Regions from separate parts of the Pseudoalteromonas spongiae UST010723-006 genome, predicted to be linked through region 1. Evidence: riboswitches for the same ligand, from Rfam matches in the RefSeq annotation. Region 1 holds a riboswitch; the other holds the start of a gene.

The links. A riboswitch is a leader RNA that binds a small molecule or an ion and turns the genes downstream of it on or off. The one in region 1 is predicted to bind lysine.
Region 2: linked by a shared signal. The riboswitch ahead of dapA (4-hydroxy-tetrahydrodipicolinate synthase) and the one ahead of lysC (lysine-sensitive aspartokinase 3) in region 1 are both predicted to bind lysine.

What each region holds. Positions count from the first base shown of each region.
Region 1 covers NZ_CP011039.1:1,762,255-1,770,337, reverse strand. The annotation lists gene PSPO_RS08330 (condensin complex protein MksE) at 1-212, opposite strand, end outside; gene PSPO_RS08325 (hypothetical protein) at 218-1,465, opposite strand; gene nhaD (sodium:proton antiporter NhaD) at 1,660-2,913, shown strand; lysine riboswitch at 2,997-3,170, shown strand; gene lysC (lysine-sensitive aspartokinase 3) at 3,301-4,587, shown strand; gene PSPO_RS08310 (4'-phosphopantetheinyl transferase family protein) at 4,537-5,322, opposite strand; gene PSPO_RS08305 (sodium-dependent transporter) at 5,429-6,751, shown strand; gene PSPO_RS08300 (MarC family protein) at 6,794-7,402, opposite strand; gene PSPO_RS08295 (2-hydroxyacid dehydrogenase) at 7,712-8,083, opposite strand, start outside.
Region 2 covers NZ_CP011039.1:2,803,781-2,811,863, reverse strand. The annotation lists gene typA (translational GTPase TypA) at 1-1,112, shown strand, start outside; gene PSPO_RS12930 (phospholipase A) at 1,357-2,361, opposite strand; gene PSPO_RS12925 (succinylglutamate desuccinylase/aspartoacylase family protein) at 2,470-3,582, opposite strand; gene PSPO_RS12920 (PLP-dependent decarboxylase) at 3,585-4,790, opposite strand; gene PSPO_RS12915 (2,3,4,5-tetrahydropyridine-2,6-dicarboxylate N-succinyltransferase) at 4,790-5,530, opposite strand; gene dapA (4-hydroxy-tetrahydrodipicolinate synthase) at 5,543-6,424, opposite strand; lysine riboswitch at 6,550-6,744, opposite strand; gene PSPO_RS12905 (Solitary outer membrane autotransporter beta-barrel domain) at 6,920-7,858, shown strand; gene PSPO_RS12900 (energy transducer TonB) at 8,046-8,083, shown strand, end outside.

The DNA of each region.
Region 1 (8,083 bases):
GGGGTGCCCTCATCCACTTGCAGGTAATAAAACCCGCGGGCATCGTGAACAAGGGTTTGGCCAAGAGCAGCAAAAAGCGCTTCATAGGCATCAAACTCTTGATCAAGTTGTTGAAATAGTTGGCTGTCTTGCTCGCAAATATGGTAGCCAGACACCAGTTTTTTGTTGATTGCTTTAAGCTCTGAAAGCAATGATAAATCGATTTGAGACATAAAAATTAATCCGATGAAACTGCACTTGCGAGATACGGCTTGAGCGTAAGCTGTTTATTGCCACTTTGAATGGTTACTTGCTCGCCGTGTGAAATAGCGAGCGTGTGATCGCTTGCTAGTTTTTGATAAAGGTATAATAACTCGTCAGTTTCTAGTTCATCATAGGTGGTCGTTAAGAAATCCATAATAGACGCTTTTTTGCTGCGTTTAGCTTGCGTAAAGCGTTGTTTTACGTGATTGTAATCAGGAATATTAGGTGCAATGTATTGATTTACCGCACTCATATCCGGTAATTCGTATTCGTCGTGCTCAAATTCAGCAAGCTCGGCCATATACGCAGTGATTTGGTTGTTAGAACCAAGCGATAATCGTTGCGCCTCTGAGCTGAAATATGGCATAAATTCGCCAAGGATTTTATCCACCCCTTGTTTACGAATAAGCGCAAGTACCTCTGAGGTTTGCTTGGTTAGCTGCGTATTGCGGCGCAGTTCTTCACGTAGCGGCAATAATACATCGGCACTTTTGGTAAGAGACTGCTGACCAATAAGGTACATATCTAAAATACGGCTGCGCAATTGCTCTAGCTGGCGCTTTTCGTGTTTAAATTTGCCGAGGGTGGTGAAGTGAATAATCAAGTCACTCAGTGAGGCTTCAATTTGCTCAAAACAGAGCTTAAATTCGCCGCCAATATCGACCATATTTAGCATTGGTTCAATGTATTCATCAAATGCGTCAATGACTGCTTTATAGCGTTTTGCCAGCGTTAAATTAGAGTCGTTAGATTTAGCTTGTTCAACAAGGTTAAAAATAGCGTTTTGATTATGTTGGAATAATTTAACAATTTTACGCACGCGCTCATCCATAATGCGGGCGTTTCGTTTAATTTCCATTTCATCGTCGTTAAAGCCAGCGTTAGATAAACGTTGGTTTAAGCGCGCCAAATCGTCAACGAGTACGTGAATCTCGCCAACGAGGCCAAGGCTTTCTTCTTGCAATAAAAACTGCGAGAAATCGGCAATAGCACGGTTAATTTCGAGCTGTGACGATTTAGCTAAAGGTATGATGATCTCTAACTGGATCAACTTGTTAATTTGCTTAAATACCGCCTCGGAAGAGAGTTTTGGTTCTAACTTTTTTAACAAGCTTTGGGCATCTTGGAAGCTAAAATCGCCAAAATCAAAGCGTTTAATTAGGGCTTCAATCAGTGACCAATTGTCTACCAAGGTTGCTAGAATTCTTTTAGGTGGGATCATATTTATCCACGTTAACTTGATATCTATCCAAAAAGTAAATTTTTTATAAAAAAAATGTGTAATTAGACTAAAACCGTAGTGGTTTTAGGTAATCTTCAGTGCTACACTTCGCGCCGCTCAACAGGCTTCGTATCGACTGCAGGTTGGGTGTTCGTTCAAATTTTTAACTCAACTCTACAGGTTAAAATAACAAGATGGTGTCAGGTGTTATTCTCGCGCTGATAATAATCGCATTCGTGCTGATTGTTATAGAGGATATTATCCACGTAAACAAAGCCAAAACAACGCTATTTTTTGGAACTTTGTGCTGGATTATTCTCTTTATTTCCCCTTTACATGGGCAAAGCCCAGAATCTGTTCAAAAAGAACTCGATCATAATATTTTAGAAATTGCGACCTTGTGGTTGTTTTTGATGGCAGCGATGACCTTTGTTGCTTATTTAAACTCCAAAGGGTTTATTCAAAGCTTGGTGCATAGGGTATTGCCTAATGAAATGAGCGAACGCAATTTAATGTATTTAATCGGTGCGTTTGCATTTTTCTTCTCGTCGATTTCTGACAACATCACGGCAACGCTGATATCGCTGGCGGTTGTGATGTCGTTAAAGCTTGATGCCAAAAAACTCATTAAGTATGCCACGCTTATTATATTTGCGGTTAACTCGGGTGGGGTATCGCTTATCACCGGTGATGTAACTACTTTAATGATTTTCCTTGCTGATAAAGTCACCATTGCTAACTTATTGTTGCTTGTGGCTCCTGCAGCGTTATCGGTATTTATTTTAGCGGCGATGCTAAGTATGGGCATGAAAGGCACTATTACTTTTGAAAAAGTCGAACTGCGCCGCATTGAAAAAACCGATATCACCATTGCCTGTATTTTTGTTTCGACCATCGTAGCGACACTGATGTTTAGTGTGTGGTATCACATTCCGCCATTATTAACCTTCTTATTTGGTTTATCGCTAATGTTCTTAGTTGCGCAATTCTTAATGCGCAAAAAAGACGTGAATAAAAAGATTATCGATTACGTACGTGAAATTGAGTACGACACCTTATTATTCTTTGTAGGTGTGTTACTACTTGTAGGTGCGATGAAAGAGATTGGTGTGTTGAATCAATTTACCCACCTTTATGAAGTACTTGCACCTGAATATGCAAACTACTTTATGGGTATTTTGTCAGCGGCCGTAGATAACGTACCGCTTACCGCAGCACTACTAAAAGCAGATATTGTAATGGATACACGTCAGTGGTTAACCTTTACCTATGCAACCGGTGTAGGCGGCTCAATGCTGATTATCGGTTCAGCTGCGGGCATTATTGCGATGAGCAAAATTAAGGAACTGACCTTTGTAAGTTACCTTCGCATGTTTATGTATTTGATGATTGCCTACACCATTGGTTATTCATCATCATATTTAGTTGGTTGTTTATTTCTTAATTAGTGATTGACAGCTAGACGGCTAAACGGTAAATTTCAAAAGCCTTCTTTTTAGAAGGCATTTGTTTGTGTGCTTATTAAGTATTCAAACACAGAAGAGGTGCATTAACCAGGTAGTAGATTCGAGGGCGCATTCCCGACGACGGTCTATCAGGGGGTTAACTGCCGAGGAGTGATCTGGATTTGTGGCCAGCTTGCTTCGGTTCTAGAAGTTGAATCTTCGGGACTGTCACCTGTAACAGGTGGAGAGCTTCTGGCAGAGACTATCCTGATGTAATCAATCACGTTCCTTGCCAAGTTCTCCTTATTAAGATTTAAAGGAGAGACCGTGTCTAATTCGAGTATTAATGTAGCAAAATTTGGTGGTACCAGCGTCGCAGACTATGACGCTATGGTGTGCTGCGCCGAAATTGTTATATCAAACCCAAGCACCCGTTTAGTTGCCGTAAGTGCAAGCTCTGGTGTTACCAATCATTTAGTAAGCCTTGCAAATGACGATTTAACGGACGCTGCGCGCCAAGAACATATTGACGCCGTGGTAGCTATTCAGCACAAAATTACTGAAAAACTTACATTAGATGACGACATTACCGAAGGTTTTTTAGCAACACTTGAAGCGTTTAAAACCTTTGCATTACAAAACGAATTTGATGACAAAGCAAGCGACGAGCTATTAAGTTTTGGTGAGCGTTTATCATCGTATCTATTTACCCAAGTTTTACGCAGCTTAGGTGCACAATCGCTTCGTTTTGACGTACGTGAAGTGCTAGCGACCAATTCACACTTTGGTAAAGCAGAACCGAATGTTGAACGCACTCGTGAATTAGCACAAGCAAATTTATTGCCGTTATTAAGCGAAAACATTGTTGTTACCCAAGGTTTTATTGGTGCAAATAGCCAAGGTGACACAACCACGCTTGGCCGTGGCGGTTCTGATTACAGTGCAGCATTATTGGCTGAAGCGGTTGACGCAAAAGCTGTTTACATTTGGACAGACGTAGTGGGTATTTTTAGTACAGATCCTCGTTTATGTGTCAAAGCGGCACCGATTGCAAAGCTGAGCTTTGATGAGGCGGCAGAAATGGCAACCTTTGGTGCCAAAGTGTTACACCCAGCCACTATTTTACCAGCAAGTCGCAGTGGCATTAGTGTATTTGTTGGTTCAAGTAAAGCACCAGAGCAAGGTGGTACCTGGATTGAGAAAGAAAAATCAGAACAAGCGGGCATTCGCGCGGTAACTCAGCGTAAAAACCAAATTTTATTAACGGTAAAAAGCCCTGAAATGCTACTTGCTAGCGGCTTTTTAGCACGCGTTTTCACTATTTTAGCGAAATACAATATTTCGGTAGATTTAGTGACTACCTCTGAAATCAGTGTTGCGTTAACGCTCGATAATGCGCCAAATGCATCACGCCCGGAGCTTGATCAAGCTTGTCTTGATGAGTTAAGCGAGTTTTGTCATGTAACGGTTGAGAATAATTTAACCCTGGTGGCATTAATCGGCTCTGAAATTCAATTACGTCACGGCGAAATTAATTTAATGGGTGTACTCAGTGATTTTAATATTCGTTTAATTTGCCATGGTGCAAGTAAGCACAACCTGTGTTTCTTAGTTGAGCAAACTGAATCAGATAACGTGGTGCAAGCGATTCATAGCCGTTTGCTCGAAGCCTGTTAAATCGGGGTTAAGGGAAACTTCAACAAGCGCTGGTGGCTGTTTAACAGTGATTGGCGTTGCCATACTAAAATCAAACCCATTAATTTGGCAGCTATAGGCTGCTAAATTATGTTTTGCATAACCGTGATATACATTAGGCGAAAGCAGCTGGGCAATTGGCATGGCAACAGCTTTAGCAAGGGCCTCTTTTAATGTCCAAATACGAAAAAAAGTATCGGACATAGGGTTTGCTGCTTCAATTTCTCTAACTTCATCTTGATGATAAAAGTGTTTGGCTAATTTTAAAAAAGGGCGCTTTTGCGACATAAACTCAAGGTCGATGCCCATACGCTCTGGCTCATGTGCTAAATATACCGCAACCCAGCCTTTGGAATGACTTATCACCAGTGAAAGTGGCAGGGTGTTGTTTTGATATTTAATTACCAAACGTGCAGTGTGTTCATCAAAAAAGGTGGTGAGTTCAGCTGCTTCATACGCAAAGAACTGTTGCGCTAATTGCTTAATTAAATAACGCGAGGCTAAGTATTCGCGTTTAGCGCTTTCTAACTTGCGCCTTTCTAAAATGCTAATTTCATGCGCAGATAATAAACTTGTGATGTTTATTTGGTCGAAATTAAGGGCTTGGCTATTGGCTATAACTAAATTAATTGGTGACTTAGGGCTTAGCACGCTAAAATGCGCGCGCTCAGGCGAGATGCCTGTGATTGGTGGTTTTTTGTTGTTAATCGTTTCCATACCCGATAGATTAGTCTTTTAGCCAAGCGCAGTTTTACAATTTGCTGCAGTATATCTTGCTTGGTTACGTAAGTCGTGGTGTAGATAATAAAAATAAGAGTTCAATATGGCACAAATTAGAGATGGCTTTCAAAGTCGCTTAGGTTTTGTATTAGCGGCGGCAGGCGCCGCGGTTGGCTTAGGTAATATTTGGGGCTTCCCAACACAAGCGGCAAACCACGGTGGTGGTGCATTTTTGTTGGTTTACTTTATTGTAATTTTTTTACTGGCGTTACCTGCGCTTTTTACTGAACTCTATATTGGCCATAGTGCACAAGCGAACCCCGTAAAGGCATTGGCTGAAGCGTGCCAATCTACCAGCAAGAAAATGGGCGCGGCAGCAGGTTATATTGGCCTTGGCGGCGCCATTGTGATGCTCAGCTTTTATAGCATTGTTGCTGGCTGGATGCTGGCATTTGCACTTGAACCAATCGCCACATTCTTTGGCCTTACCGACATTGCAAACTTCCTAAAATCAGATTCAATATTGCGCAACTTTATTTTTACGCCGTTGATGCTGATATTAACCGCCAGTATTATTTTAAAAGGGGTTAAGTCGGGTATTGAGGTATGGTCGCGCCGATTAATGCCGGTTTTATTGGTATTACTACTTACGTTAATTGCCTATATTGCGACGTTAGATGGCGCAAGCGATGGATTTAATGCTTATTTAGTGCCTGATTTTAATAAAGTCACTGATCCAGATTTAATTATTGCAGCAATGGGGCAAGCGTTTTTCTCGCTATCGCTAGGTGTTGGTTGCATGATGATTTACGGCTCGTATCTAAAACGTGATGCAAACGTAGCAAAAATGTCGATTTCAGTTGCCATGCTTGATACCAGCGTTGCGTTTTTAGCGGGCTTACTGATTATTCCTGCACTTTATGTGGCACAAGCTCAGGGTGTTGAGATTATGCAAGGTGGCAAGTTGATTGGTGAAGGGCAGTTAATTTTCGCTGTGTTACCTCAGCTGTTTGCTACCTTAGGTGCCTTTGGTTTAGTGGTGGCGTTTGTCTTTTTTGTATTAATGTCGATTGCATCGTTAACGTCAACAATTTCATCGACAGAAATTCCAGTATCGTTTTTAGTAGAAAACCATGGTTTTGATAGAAAACCAGCAACTTGGCTGGTAACGGTTATTGTGGGTATTTGTTCAAGTGTGATTATCCTTAACTTTGAATGGTTGTTTGGCTTAGTGATCACCGTATTTACCCAATATCAATTACCATTAATGGGGTTATTCTACTTTGTGGTTGTGGGGTGGCTTTGGAAGCGCGGTAACAAACTGCACGAATCAAACAAACTTGGTTATAAAGTGCTAGCAAATTATATTCGCTTTATTTGCCCAATCTTAATGTTAGCGGTGTTTGCTAACGTGGCATTTAAGTAATAGGTTATTGGTACAAAAAAGCGCGTTTTAAACGCGCTTTTTTTATAAGTTAAAATAGCTTTTAAAACCGGTGAGTACGTTTGTGATTGCAACCGCGGTTAAAATTAAACCCATTACTTTACTAATAACGATGGCGCCTGCATTACCAATAAGTTTTTGAATTTTGCCTGCCATTAGCATTAATAAAAATGCTAAAAACACTACAGCTATCATTACACCAGCAACTTGCGCTTGCTGCCACAAATCAACGCGGGCATTTTCGGTTGCAAGTACTGCCGCAAGCATAGCACCAGGCCCTGCAATAGAGGGCACGGCTAACGGGAATATGGCAGTTTCATGATACTGCTTTACCAAGCGTACTTCTTCTTCAGGTTTACTTTCACCAAAAATCATTGAAAGCGCAAATAAGAACAGCACAATGCCGCCAGCGATTTGAAACGCTGATAAGGGTATTGCCATGGCGCTTAAAATGTACTCTCCGGCAATTACAAAAAATAGCAGGATCAGAGCGGAAACTAGTCCGGAAAGCATAGCAATTTTGCGTTTTGCTTTGGCGTCGAAACCGCGTGTCACAGCAATAAATACAGGTACTGTGCCAATGGGGTCGATAACCGCAAAAAACAAAATAAAAGTTGCTGCAAAGTCAATCATATAAAAATTTACCTTTTAATTTGACGTGTTCGGGATGAAAGCACGTATGTTGTTACATAGTGTATAACTTAACATTGTGCTTTTTATGTGTGAAAGGCGATTGAAAAATCACACAAAGCTTTATTAATTAAACGACCATTGCCGCGAGCCAAATGTTTTATTAATGGTAGCGTTATTCGACCGTGAACTGTAACCACTTAATGAATGTAATTGGCATTATAAGCACGCAATTATAACGGGTAATAGTATTTAAAACTGTAATTATGTGTACTGCTATTACCCATTACTTTGCGTGTTTATTAACACGATTTAACTTACTTGATTCTCAAGTGGTTGCTGCAAACGAAACGCCGAAATATTCTCGAGAGTAGTCGCCACAATTTCGCTCATTGCTTCTTGTGTGAAAAAGCCTTGGTGGCCAGTTATCAGCACATTGGGAAAGGTGAGTAGACGCTGAAATACATCGTCATCGATAATTTCACAGCTCATATCTTTAAAAAATAGTTCTGACTCTTGCTCATATACATCAAGTGCTAAATAACCTAATTTACGCGATTTAAGTGCGCGAATACACGCAGCAGTATCAATCAACGCGCCACGACTTGTGTTTACAAGCATTACGCCTGGTTTCATTTGCTCAAGTGCCTGTTCATTGATGATATGCAAAGTGTCGTTGGTAAG
Region 2 (8,083 bases), 1.0 Mb from region 1:
CAATTGTTGGTGCTGATGGTTCTAAGCGTAACGGTAAAGTAGGCCAGGTACTTACTTATTTAGGTCTTGATCGTCACGAAGCTGAACAAGCGCAAGCTGGCGACATCATTGCAATTACAGGTTTGGGTGAGCTTAAAATCTCAGACACAGTATGTGATGTAAACCAAGTTGAAGCACTTCCTGCACTTTCTGTTGATGAACCAACAGTAACCATGACGTTCTCTGTAAATACTTCACCTTTCTCAGGTCAAGAAGGTAAATTCGTTACTTCACGTAACATTCTTGAGCGTTTACAGGCTGAACTAGTTCACAACGTTGCACTACGTGTTGAAGAAACAGATAACCCAGATAGCTTCCGCGTATCAGGTCGTGGTGAACTTCACCTAGGTATCTTAATCGAGAACATGCGTCGTGAAGGTTACGAGCTTGCAGTATCTCGTCCAGAAGTAATCCTTCGCGAAGTAGATGGTCAATTAGAAGAACCATATGAAACAGTAACAGTTGACGTTGAAGAAGAGCACCAAGGTTCTATCATGGAACAACTTGGTCTGCGTAAAGCTGAAATGACTGATATGGCACCAGATGGTAAAGGCCGTATCCGTATGGACTTTATGATGCCTTCACGTGGTCTAATCGGTTTCCAAACTGACTTTATGACACTAACGTCTGGTTCAGGTTTAATGTACCACACGTTCGATCACTACGGTCCTCACAAAGGCGGTAACATTGGTCAGCGTAAGAACGGTGTACTTATTGCTAACGCAACAGGTAAAGCGCTTACTAACGCACTATTCAACCTACAAGACCGCGGTAAACTATTTATCGGTCACGGTGTGGAAGTATACGAAGGTATGATCATTGGTATTCACGCACGAGATAACGACCTTACAGTTAACGCACTTAAAGGTAAGCAACTTACTAACGTTCGTGCATCAGGTACTGATGAAGCACAAAACCTTGTGCCACCAATCATTATGTCTCTTGAGCAAGCGCTTGAGTTTATCGATGATGATGAGCTAGTAGAAGTAACGCCTGAAAGCATTCGTATTCGTAAGAAACTTCTTACTGAAAGCGAGCGTAAGCGTGCTAGCCGCGAAGCGAAAAAATCGTAATAGCGATTTCGTTTTGTAATAAAAAAAACCAGCCTAGGCTGGTTTTTTTTTATGTTTGAAATTTAACGAAATGCTCTGATACCAATTCGCTTAAGTAGCTAATCATCCTAGCGGGCTAAATATCATGCTAACTGCGTTAGAATTTATCAATGTAGAACAACTACATAAGAAAAATTCCGCCTTGTTACCATTTCATTTATCCAGCGCTATCCCTGATCACATAGTTAACAGAATTGGTATGAAATTATAAAAAGTCAGTTAATAAAATACCTACACCAAAGCGTTCAATGTGTTGGTTGTAATCAATTAAACTTTCGCCATAACCATTGTAATATTGCGCGTAACCTCGTAAACGACCCCACGCAGGGAATGACCAATCAAGCTGCACTGCACCTTTGTTATCTGACTTTAAGTTGTTGCGTAACATTACGGTAAATTCATGTTCTTCATAGCGATAAATCGTTGCAAACTCAAAGTGTCCCATGTAGTCATCAATATCTGGGTTATCATCACCAGTTGGGTCATCTTCGTTGCGTCTTTCTTCTTCAGGGATGCGGTACCAAGGCCTAAAGCTAAACACAAAGCCATCTTGCTCCCAAAACAGGTTCGCATAAATTCGATTCCATGAACGTGAAAGTGGAATATTTCGGCCATTTGATTGGTGTTCAAAACCAAGCACTATGCCCATTTCGTCACCCCATAAACGATTTTCATCGTCCAGTAAATTCATCCAAAATACTTCGGGTTGATAGTTGGTTTCTCGAAATGGCGATGAAATATCATTATTGTAGAGTTGCCAATACGACTGCATGGTAAAACCAAAATAAAATGCTTGGTCGATATCAGACTTAACTTGGTATAGCGGCACTTTTAACGACAGCTGAAACTTAGCTTCTAACTCATCTAAAGGCGCACCTTTTAAGTTAGGATCGCTTTCTGCAGGCGTGTTCTTTGGGCGATCCATGTAAGTCACAGGTAGAATATAGTTGCGATTATGTGGCGTAATTACATTGGGATTGTTGGTGGTAACTTTTTCTCGGATAACGCGTTTATCAATTGCCGACATGTCATCCATATCTGTTATTTTCAAACACTTTTTCTTAACTTCAGCAAGTGTTTGCGAATCATCGCCTGCAGCAAGTTCGTTAAGAATACATTGCTTGGCGAGTTCTTTTTCAGAAGGGTCGTCGTTTGCAAATGCAAGCGAGCTGGCCAGTGAGAGTATTAAGCTAGAAGCTAAAAGGCGCATTAATTATATCCCTAAAATGAGTGAGCTTTTATTATAACCATTTTAGAAACATAAAAAAGGCGGCATATTTGCCGCCTTGTGCCCCAAAGGGGACTTCTCACGCAACTGTTACAATTCAAAGTAGTTTGTAAAAAATTTATAAAGCTCAGTGCCTTGATTTACGCTGGCTGACGCAAAGTGCAAAATTGCTATGCCATCTTGCTCTAGGGTAATTTCATTTAGTGGCTGTTCAGATAAATAGCGTTCCATACGTAAAATTTTGGCAATGGTATCGCCTGCTTTTACGTGGCTACCGAGCGCTGCTGTGTATTCAACCATGCCACCCATGGGCGCGTAATACGCAAGATAATCATCTAAATAACAGGCGTAGCGGGTAATGGCTTGTGGCTGGTAATGAGAATCTTGTAATGCTTCTTTATACGTTAAATAGCTTAGTATGCTGTTTGCATCGTTAGCGGCTTCTGTCAGGTCAATCTTTTCTTGTGAACCTAGCTCAACGGTAAAGGCTTCCACTAAAACGGGAATGTCGCGACCTGTTTTTTTATAGGCTTGGCTTAGTTGCCACCATGGACAAAAATTCGCTTCGTCCATTGCGCCATCAAATTCATTTGGAATAAGTAACACATGCTCAATATCAAAATAACGGGCACTGTCTTTAGCATATTCTGGGCAATATAAATGCTTCGCTGAGATTGGCCCTGTGTGTAGGTCGAGCACAATGTCTGCCTGATGCGCTAATTTTTGTAAGTTTAAAGCAATTCGCTTACCCGTATTGAGTGCGTAACTTGGCCCTTCTAAAATTTCGGCAGTTGCATTTATTAGGCGCGATTTAAACGCACTTTTAATTGTTGCGATATCAGCATCCTGATATTCCACAACAAAGCCATCGACCAAAGCCGAGTGGTTTTGATACATACGGTTCCAGTTGGTACCCGTAATTGGATCAAATCGTCCTAGGGTAAACTCTCCTGACTTTTGGTTGCAACCAATTGGGTTTGCATAAGGCACTAAGGTAATGTTTGATGCCAACGTCTCGCGCTTCAGTTTTTCAAGTAACTGATATATCACCGCGTTGCCTTGTACTTCTGCACCATGCATATTGGCTTGAATATACACATTTGGCCCTGTGCCGTTTCCTTTGAGGCGATAAACCGGAATAGTCAGCGGTAAGCCGTTGGCAATTTCACCAACTTGAATGTTTTCTTGGGTGATTAGGTTCATAGTTACCTCAAGTAATAATCAGCGCTTTCGCTTTGTCTGACACATGTTACGACGCCATTTTTTACGACAAATTCTGCGGGTAATTCATGGCATAAAAAGTACGGCATACTTTCAGTAAAGCCATACGCGCCACATTGGGAAAAAATAAGCCAGTCAGTGTCGTTAATATCGTTGGCTAATTCAAACTCGCCTAAGCTATCTAGTGCTGTACAAAGCGGTCCGTGCACTAAATAGGGTTTAGTTTTGCTGTCTGTTTCACGCAATAACTCCGCAGGGAATGCCTGATTGGTAACCGCAGGGCGTAAAATGTGGTTAATGCCGCCAGCAACAATAAGTTGATTAGCACCGTAGTTTTGCTTTTGTTCAACGACAGGATTGGCATAAAAACCCACTTCGCCAACCGCATAACGGCCGAGTTCCATCCAAAGCTCTTCGCAACCTACCGAGTGCTTTATTGTTGCCAATGCATCTACTAATTCCTGCCAGACAAGCTCTGTGCTTGATGTGCAATAAGGAATGCCTAGGCCGCCGCCTAAATCTAAAATACGTAGATCAAATCCGAGTTGCTTACTTAAACTTTGTAATGGTGCAATCATGGCACGCCAAAGCTCAGCTAGCTTCTCTGTGCTGAGCATATTGCCCCACTGAAAAATATGTAAACCAGCAAAGTCGAGCGCTGGGTAATCGGCAATATTCAACGTGGACCATTCGTCACAGCCAAGGCCAAACGGTGTTAAGCTATCGCCACCAAGAGGATTCTTTTCACTGTCTGGCCAGCGCAATTGCACTCGCAATAAAATGCGCAGGGTTAGGTTATGTTCACTAGCAGCTTGGTTTAACCAAGCCACTTGGTTGTGACTTTCAGCGACAAAGGTGCGAACACCTTTATCGAGAAAGTGCCGGATCTGCTTTTTCGATTTTGCAGGTCCAGTGTTGAGCACACGTTTTGCGTCTATGCCTTGGGCTAAAACTTGGTTTAGTTCACCGCTGCTTGCTACATCAAAGTCAAAGCCACATTTATCTAACGTTTGGATAATCGCTGAAAGCGGGTTTGCTTTTACTGCGTACCACAGTTTCACCACATTTTGTGATGTAAGCTGCGTTAGATGCGCTTCTAGCTTATCTAAATCGTATAGATAAAATGGCAGATCTGTTTGTTGGCAAAGCTCTGCAAGTAATTGACGTTGTGGTGTGCTCAAAAAGCTCATTAACGTAAAGCCTCTTCCAGTTCTAATGATGCATCGCTTTGTTCATCACGATATTTAACGATAAGCGCACATGACATGCTTAAGCCTTGCTCGCGGCCCCATTCACTTGATGAAGGGCGTGAACCTGGAATAACAATCGCATTTTCTGGAATTGGTTCGCCTTTTTCTAAAACGCGCTCATTTACACAGTCATAAACAGGAATAGTCGCAGAAAGACGCACGCCAGGTGCTAGTACCGCACCTTTTTTAACTACAACGCCTTCAACGATGACACAACCTGCGCCGATAAATGCATCATCTTCAATTACTACAGGGCTTGCGCCAACAGGCTCTAATACACCGCCAATTTGCACTGCAGCACTTAAATGTACGTTTTTACCAATTTGAGCGCATGAGCCTACTAATGCATGGCTATCAACCATAGTGCCGGTGTCGATGTAAGCACCAATATTCACATAGGCTGGTGGCATAATCACTGTGCCGCTTGCAACATAGGCACCTGGGCGAACACTCGTACCACCTGGCACCATGCGTACACCTTCTTGTGCAGAAAAACCGCGTACAGCAAGGTTATCTTTATCTACAAAACCACCTGGAAATTCAGTGTTAGTACCATTTTTGAAAACATCTAAAATGCCTTTTTTAACTTCAACGTTCGCGTGCCAGTTACCATTTTCATCTTGGTTTGCTGCGCGTAAGGTGCCGTTTTCTAGGTTTTTTAATAGTTCTTGCCAGTTCATAGTACTTCTCTCTTAATTCCAAGATAAAATTGTTTGATTAGCAGCGAGAATTGCTGCAGGTGATTCCAGCTCATGATGGGTAAGCGGTGGACGTAAATTTGGGGTGTTGAGCTTGCCTTGTTGGTGCATTAACACTTTTACCGGCACAGGGTTAGCTACTTCAAATAAGCTATTTACCGCGTCGCTCCAAGTAGTAAACAGGTTTGGTGTGCCTAAAAGCGATCTGCGAACAAACTCTGCGGTTTGTTTAGGCCATGCGTTAGCAGCAACCGATACTAAACCTTTTGCGCCAGCTTGGGCAAAATATGGCATTAAGGCATCATCGCCACTGTAAATAGCTACATTAGGATTGCTGCTTCTAAATACTTCAAATTTACTAATGTCACCACTGGCCTCTTTTAAAGCCCATAAGTTAGTGTGATGACTTAATGCGGATAACAGTTCAGGAGCAAGTGCCACGGCGCTTCGTCCTGGCACGTTATACAACATGCAGGGAAGCTCTGTGGCACTAAGTAATGCATCAAACCACTGAATTTGGCCTTTAATGCCGGGTTTAGCGTAAAGTGGTGAGCCTAGTAATAGTGCGTCAATCGGTTGTTGGTTACAGAACTCTAACCATTCAAGTTGTTGCGGTAAGTTAACCCCGCCTACAGCAACCATCAAGGGTACAGTCGGCGATAAGTCACAGACAAAACGCACGATTTGCTGCTGCTCTGTGATGGTTAATGCTAAACCTTCACCTGTGCTGCCGAGTAATAAAATGCCATTGTTGGCATCTTGTTGATCTGCTACCAATTGCGCAAGATTGTCATAGTCAACTTCACCTGTCTCAGTGAAGGGGGTGACTAATGCAGTCCACAGCGGGTACTGCGTCAAATTAAATTGTGATTTCATCTCTAGCGAACTTAATATGTGTTCGAAGAAGGGATAAGAGAAAGGCTTAGTCCAGCTTCGAACAACTAAAAATTCGAAGAGCAATGGACTTAAAAAATAGATAAGGCGAATGGCCTTATTTTTCTAAGACCAGAAGCTCTCCACCAAACATATTTACTTAATACAAGTAATTGGTGACAGTCGCCGGGATTCAGCCCAAGCGCCCGAGATAAGTTATCAGCAAAAAAGCTTATCTCTCGGCGTTAATTCCCCTCATTCAGTGTCATTGGAGTTTGCTCCCCTCAACTGAATTACCTGAATAACGCACCTCTTCCAGCCCTAAGCTAGCCGCTATTTTAAATAGCCACTAACGTAAAATAGGGTGATTGAGCGGCAATTGAAACATTTTGGACGTCTAAATGTCAATAAAATTTATTTTAGAGCACTGCAATCGCATGATGTTTAATGATATAACTAGCGGCTATTGCGGTTGAAATTAAGTAAAAATAGTTAGTTGTGAGAAAGTTAGTATTTCTGTTGTGCGTTGTTATAAGCTTGCCATGCGATGCATCGGTGAAAAAAGCCTATGAGGAATCGTTTGCGTCCTCGGTAGTATTAAGTGACTCTGACGTTGTGCGCTTTGGCTTTGGTAATTTTGACCCGGTTAATATTTTAGAGCAACTCGGTGATGATGCAGGCGATAAAAATGTAAATTTAAGAACTCAGCTACAAGTATTTGCACTGCCTTATACCTACACGTTAGACGAAGATTCACGCATAAATACGCACTTTTCTTATATTTCACAATCGCAAGACATATTGCTGGATGATGTGGCTATACCTGACGACAGCCATGATCAAATCTTCACCGCTTATGCCGATTATGAAACAGCGCTGTATCGTTACGATAATTGGTTGTTAGAAGGCTCAATTGGTGCGCATGTTATGCATTACGACAATATTCATGACTACAACAGCCCTGAAAGCCGCGCCGCCAAAGCAGAAGTGGAAGGTATTTATTTTAATACAACTGCAAACTCAGTTTTAACCGATATGGGGTTAACTCTCAGTCGCAGAAAAGCCAGTCGTTGGGGGCATTGGTTAGTTAAATCGAGCTATAATCACTTCTTTGGTAAAGGATTTGGTGGTGATGATGCAACACGTGATTCAACCCCATCAGGTTGGTATTTTGCGAATAGCGTCAGGGCAACCATAAAGCTCGACCAAAAATTAAAACATACAGAGTCAATCTATCTTAAATTTCAACGTGTTGATTTGGGTGGAGACGCACGTAGCGCCTTTAGCACTGGCCATTATTATGAGTACGGTGGCGGCTTATTAATCGACACTCGGCCATGGACATCTTGGTTTGATAATATCGGCATTGGCTTGCATTACAACGAGGGTAGTGTACTTAGTGGCGGCAGTATTGTAATCTACTTTAACGAAGAGTAACTCCAACTCACTGTAATCGTTATCACTCTAGTGGGCTTAACGCCATGCTAACTAGGCCTAAAATTATCGGTGTAACGCAATATTATCAGATAAAAGTCGCCTTATTAGTATATCATTTGTTCAGCGCAATATTTGAATATAGACGTAAAGAGTTGGTGAACGCCATTAATATAAAAGGACTTAGATAATGATTCTATTACCGCTTATAACGCTGTCTGCAAGTGT